2 regions of the Pseudoalteromonas fenneropenaei genome follow, and region 1 is predicted to be linked to the other one. Evidence: predicted binding sites of a transcription regulator. Region 1 holds the regulator's gene; the other holds the start of a gene.
What was found. The regulator MetJ, encoded in region 1, represses methionine synthesis genes. The targets are predictions, from matches to a motif close to TAGACGTCTAGACGTCTA.
Positions count from the first base shown of each region.

Region 2: the regulator MetJ is predicted to act here: its motif matches at 1,545-1,562, upstream of metK (methionine adenosyltransferase).

Region 1 covers NZ_JBHRSD010000031.1:43,243-46,675, reverse strand. The annotation lists gene ACFOEE_RS16645 (malic enzyme-like NAD(P)-binding protein) at 247-1,491, shown strand; gene metJ (met regulon transcriptional regulator MetJ) at 1,558-1,881, opposite strand; gene metB (cystathionine gamma-synthase) at 2,224-3,433, shown strand, end outside.
Region 2 covers NZ_JBHRSD010000022.1:126,879-130,311, forward strand. The annotation lists gene tkt (transketolase) at 1-1,379, opposite strand, end outside; gene metK (methionine adenosyltransferase) at 1,678-2,865, shown strand; gene ACFOEE_RS13130 (hypothetical protein) at 3,091-3,433, shown strand, end outside.

The DNA of each region.
Region 1 (3,433 bases):
TTAAAATGCGTTCATTTCAGCGCTGTTTAGCATCCATTGAGCAGGCATACTAGTAAGTAACTGGAGTAAAAAATCAGTTATATTCTGGGAAAATGCGGCAAAATGAGATCAACAGGATAGACCTGATTATGCTTGAATATATTTGTAAAAAGGGTATGGTGAAAACTCAGGCTGGCTAAATGTCTAATCTGAATTGCAGTACGACTTTCACTCTCACATTAAACTCTTGCAGGATTAAATCGCGTCATGACAGATTTTCGTCAAAAAGCGTTGGACTACCACGCGTACCCCGTTCCAGGAAAAATCAGCGTTGAGCTGACTAAACCCGCTGAAACCGTTAAAGATCTTGCTCTGGCGTATAGCCCAGGTGTGGCAGAGCCAGTGCGTGAAATTGCCGCTGATCCCGCTACGGCATATAAATACACTGCTAAAGGCAATATGGTTGCTGTGATAAGTAACGGTACGGCGATCCTCGGCTTAGGCAATTTAGGGCCGCTTGCTTCTAAACCCGTTATGGAAGGTAAAGCCTTGCTGTTTAAACGTTTTGCAGGTTTGGATGCAATTGATATAGAAGTGAAGCATAAAACGACAGCGGATTTTATCAATACTGTCGCGAATATCGCAGATACCTTCGGCGGTATTAATTTAGAAGATATTAAAGCCCCTGAGTGCTTTGAGATTGAAAAAGCCCTGATTGAGTTATGTGATATCCCAGTCTTCCACGATGACCAACACGGCACCGCGATTGTGACCGCAGCGGGGATGTTGAACGCGCTTGAAATCCAAGGTAAAGACATCCATGACGCGATTATAGTTTGCTTGGGTGCGGGTGCCGCCGCCATCGCTTGTATGGAGCTGTTGATTAAATGTGGCGCTCAGCGCGAACATATCTACATGCTTGACCGCAAAGGTGTTATCCATACCCGTCGGGATGATCTAAACGAATATAAAGAGCTATTTGCCAACAATACCGACAAGCGCACACTACAAGATGTTATTGCCGAAGCGGATGTGTTTGTTGGTGTATCTGGTCCAGATTTAATGACCGCGGATGACTTAAAACTAATGGCTGCGAATCCTGTGGTGTTTGCTTGTTCAAATCCAGATCCAGAGATCAGTCCCGAAGTCGCACATGGTGCGCGCAATGATTTGATCATGGCGACAGGCCGCTCTGATTATCCAAACCAAGTGAATAACGTTTTGTGCTTCCCGTTTATTTTCCGTGGTGCACTGGATGTGCGTGCCAGTGCAATTAACGATGCAATGAAGATTGCAGCGGTAGAAGCGATTCGTAGTATTGCGAAAGAGCCAGTACCTGCTGAGGTATTAAAAGCGGCTGAGGTGGATCACTTAGAGTTTGGTAAAGAGTACATTATTCCCAAGCCAATGGACCCGCGTTTGTTACCTCGTATTGCCAAAGCAGTTGCGCAGGCGGCAATTGATTCAGGTGTAGCGCGCATCCCAATGCCGGATAATTACATGGCAGACTAAGCCATCATGCAATTCACACAAAAAAGCCCCGACCATCGGGGCTTTTTTATTTATTGCGCAAGGCGTTTATTCGTCATCTTCGATAACAGGCAGTTCAAGCCCCATTGCGGTCATAATGCGACGCACTTCAGCGGGTACTTTTTCTGGATTATCTTTACGTAAATCTTCATCACTTGGCAACGGCTGACCTGTAAAGGCGTGTAAGAACGCCTCGCATAATAATTCACTGTTGGTGGCATGACGCAAGTTATTGACCTGACGACGAGTGCGCTCGTCGGTGAGTACCTTTAAAACATTTAAAGGGATAGACACGGTGATCTTTTTTACTTGTTCTGATTTTTTACCGTGTTCTGCGTATGGGTGAACATATTCGCCGTTCCAAGTTGCCATAACTATTTATTGCCTCAGTGTTGGGTAATGCCAATACGACTACATTCGTGCTTTGTACTACACTGGATTGCGCCGTTTGTGGTGCGAAATACTTCGCCAGCCAGAACGCTTGCCTAAGTGTCTGAAAACATCTTTGCCAGTGGCGAAAAGCCAGCATTGCAAAGATGCAAAAACTCAGTCGTATTAGCATGCAGCTTTCTATAAGTGGCGAAATTTTATCGGTTTAAAAAAGATAGTCAAATACTAGTTATTTAGCCATTTAGGCGTATAAATGTTTTGACTTCCGGTATTTGATCGTCTAACCTTTTAGACGTCTAAACATCCATAAATCTAGGTGTAATTATGAGTCAGTGTAACAAAGCCACGATCACCGTGCGCAATGGTATCGAGGCCGACAAGCATCACGGTGCAGTCGTCCCGCCACTCTATTTGTCAACAACTTACTCGTTTGCCGACTTTAATGTCAAACGTCAGTATGATTATGGTCGCAGTGGTAACCCCAACCGCGACATCCTTGCCGATACGCTTGCGCAGCTAGAAGGCGGCGCTAAAGGGATCATCACTGCAACCGGTATGGCAGCGGTACACCTAGTAACACAATTGCTGAGTCACGATGATACTTTAGTGATCCCGCATGACTGCTACGGTGGCAGTTATCGCTTGTTTACTTCGTTAGCTAAGCGTGGATTATTGCGTTTACAAGTGGTCGACTTAACCAAGCCAGAAAATTATGCGGCTGTGATTGCAGCTAAACCTAAGCTGATTTGGATTGAAACACCAAGCAACCCTATTTTGCGTTTAACCGATATCAAAGCTATGGTGACATTGGCTAAAGAATGCGGCGCTCTGCTTGCCGCAGATAATACTTTCTTATCACCAGGCTTACAAAATCCGCTGCAGTTTGGTGTGGATATTGTGGTGCACTCCACGACCAAATATATCAATGGCCATTCCGATGTTGTCGGTGGTGCGGTGATAGCCAAGTCAAAAGAATTAGGTGAAGAGTTGGCTTGGTGGGCAAACAATATTGGTATTACTGGCGCCCCGTTTGATAGCTACTTGACGTTACGGGGTTTACGCACACTCAACGTACGTTTGAAGCAGCATCAGGAAAATGCCTTGGCGATTGCACAGTATCTCGAAGCGTCACCATTTGTGAAAAAAGTTTACTACCCAGGACTGCCATCACACCCTCAACATGAGCTGGCAAAACAGCAACAACGAGGCTTTGGCGGCATGGTGAGCTTTGATATTCAGGGCGGATTAAATGATGCTGCGGCATTCTTAACCTCTTTAACGCATTTTTCTTTGGCTGAATCTTTAGGTGGGGTGGAAAGTTTGATCTGTCATCCTGCGACCATGACCCATGCTGGGATGGAAGCCAGTGCCAGAGTAGCGGCAGGAGTGGGTGATACCCTTATTCGCATCTCTGTAGGTATTGAAGATGTGAAAGATTTATTGAATGATTTACAACAAGCTTTTGAACGGGTAAAACCGGGCCAAGTAACACCTGTCGTAAAATCAGCAACTACCGCGAAAGAGACTGCGCCAG
Region 2 (3,433 bases), on a different contig from region 1:
TAAACGAAAATGCTTGGTTGCTTCATCAGTGCAGCCATACGTACTGCGTTACGCGCGTATTCCATAAACATCAGGAAAGTCGCACCGTAAGGAATAAAACCTTTGTGAAGCGCTATACCATTCATAATGGCAGACATACCAAATTCACGTACACCGTAGAAAATGTAGTTGCCTGACGCATCTTCTGCCGTTAAGCCTTTTGAACCGCTCCATAGAGTTAGGTTTGAACCAGCTAAGTCAGCTGAGCCGCCCATAAATTCAGGTAGGAGTGGACCAAAACGATTTAGCGCATTTTGTGATGCTTTACGCGTTGCAGGATTAGCTGGGTTTGCTTGTAGCTCAGCAATATAAGCTTCTGATTGCGCGTGCCAATCTGCTGGTAAATCGCCTTTCATACGGCGCTCAAACTCAGCAGCCAATTCTGGGTATTCAATTTGATACTCAGTAAATTTGATCAACCACTCGCTTTGTTGTTGTTGACCACGTGCTTTGGCATCCCACTTCGCATATATATCAGCAGGCACATCAAACGGTGCATGTGACCAACCGAGGAATTCACGCGCAGCGGCAATTTCAGCATCACCCAGCGGTGCACCGTGGCAGTCATGGCTACCTGATTTGTTTGGCGAACCATAACCAATCACGGTTTTACAACAAATCAGGGTTGGCTTTGCCGTTTCTGCTCGTGCAGCATCAATCGCAGCTTTAATGGCATCACTGTCATGACCGTCAACACCTGCAATGACGTGCCAGCCATAAGACTCAAAACGTTTTACCGTATCGTCAGTAAACCAGCCTTCAACATGACCATCGATAGAAATACCATTGTCATCCCAAAACGCAATCAGTTTGCCAAGCCCTAACGTACCCGCCAAAGAACAGGCTTCATGGGAAATACCTTCCATCAAACAACCATCACCTAAGAAAGCATAAGTGAAGTGATCAACGATATTATGTTCGCCACGGTTAAATTGCGCAGCCAAAGCCTTTTCCGCAATCGCCATACCTACTGCATTGGTAATGCCCTGGCCAAGCGGGCCAGTGGTGGTTTCAATGCCTGGCGCGTAGCCATACTCAGGGTGACCTGGCGTTTTTGAATGCAGTTGACGGAAGTTTTTCAAGTCGTCGATTGATAAGTCATAACCACTTAAATGTAATAGAGAATAGATCAGCATAGAACCATGACCATTAGACAGAATAAAACGGTCGCGGTCATACCAATCAGGGTTATTTGGGTTATGTTTTAGATAATCGCGCCATAGGACTTCGGCGATATCCGCCATGCCCATAGGGGCGCCTGGGTGACCTGATTTGGCTTTTTGCACTGCGTCCATCGACAAAACGCGGATCGCATTCGCGAGTTCTTTGCGAGATGGCATGAATTCTCCTAGATTAATAGTTCTGCGCGGGTAATTTGAACCCTCATTCTTACTTATTTGGGGTCAGGTCTGCAACGCTTAATCCTGAGAAAAAACGGGTACAACGCAGTTTTTCGGTAGATTTTTGCCTGCATGTTTAGCAACTTGAAAAAAATTAATGTGCTGCGGACGTCTAGGCGTAAAAAAGCTAGGCATGGAGGTGAGTTTTGGTTAAAATACGCCTCTTATTTTTCTATTGGTGCGCTGTATAACTCGTTCTGCAGTTGCTGAAGCGCAAATATTGGTGGGTTTAAATATAATGGCAAAACATTTATTTACTTCTGAGTCCGTGTCTGAAGGACATCCGGATAAAATTGCGGATCAGATCTCTGATGCAGTTTTAGATGCTATCATCGCGCAAGACAAACATGCTCGTGTTGCTTGTGAAACTATGGTTAAAACGGGTGTTGCTATCATTTCTGGTGAAGTAACAACAGACGCATGGGTAGATTTAGAATCTATCACCCGTAAAGTAATTTTAGATATCGGCTACAATTCTTCATTCGTTGGTTTCGACGGTGCAACTTGCGGCATTATGAACCTTATCGGCCAGCAATCGCCGGAAATCGCACAAGGTGTTGACCGTGCTAAACCAGAAGAGCAAGGCGCGGGTGACCAAGGCCTGATGTTCGGTTATGCGACCAATGAAACGCCTACTTTGATGCCAGCACCAATCTATTACTCACACCGTTTAGTTGAGCGCCAAGCTGAAGCGCGTAAATCAGGCTTATTGCCATGGTTACGTCCAGATGCTAAATCTCAGGTCACTTTCGTGTATGAAGATGGCAAACCAGTTGCTATCGACGCCGTGGTACTGTCAACACAGCACAACCCAGAAGTTGAGCAAGAAGTGCTCGTACGCGACGTGATGGAGCACATCATTAAGCACACGCTACCTGCTGAGCTTTTAACCGACAACACCAAGTATTTCATCAACCCAACGGGTCGTTTCGTGATCGGTGGCCCAGTAGGTGACTGTGGTTTGACTGGTCGTAAGATCATCGTTGACTCATACGGTGGTATGGCTCGTCACGGTGGTGGTGCATTCTCTGGTAAAGATCCATCAAAAGTTGACCGTTCAGCAGCATACGCAGGCCGCTATGTAGCGAAAAATATCGTTGCAGCAGGTCTTGCTGACAAGTGTGAGATCCAAGTGTCTTACGCTATCGGTGTTGCAGAGCCAACTTCTATCTCTATCGAGACATTTGGCACAGGTAAAGTTTCTGAAGAGCGCTTGATTGAGTTGGTACGTGAGCACTTTGACTTGCGTCCATACGGCATTACTAAGATGCTAGACTTATTGCACCCAATGTACCAAATGACTGCGGCGTACGGCCACTTCGGTCGTGAGCCATTTGAAATGACTGTAGGTGATGATACTTTCACCGCATTCAGCTGGGAAAAAACCGACAAAGCTGACGCACTTCGCGCAGCAGCTGGTCTGTAATAGTCCTAACCTAAATATCCTTAAAAAGCGCCTGCAGGCGCTTTTTTTTATGCTTGTGCTCTTTCCCACTTCTCTATCTGGCTTAGGTAAAAGAGTGTAAGAAAATATATAGAATGACAATTCTATTTAAATATCAAAATCTTATACACAACAAACAGTAACAATGAAAATTGTCATTAGGCCTCCAGTTAGGTACCCTATAATAAACCGACCACAAGGATGAGCATGCAGCTACTGTTTACACTTCACGATTGGCTATCTCTAGGTATAAGCAAATACAAAACTTGGCTTATCACCCTAGCCTTGTTATTGCTTGCCGCTCATTGGTATCAAAAACAGCAAGCAGATCAGTTGCTGCAACAAGCAGTGATTGCCACCCCAGCACTGGATGACGTGTTTATCGTAGATGAAAGTAAACTAAGCGATGCTGCGGGTACACAATCACAATACAAAATCTACCAAGTCAGTGCTATTGACGGTGATAATATTAGTTTTCGGGTTGGCCGTTATACCTATTATCGCTTTCGCGATATTAAACGCGGCATTCAACTAGGTCAGCTAATGGTCG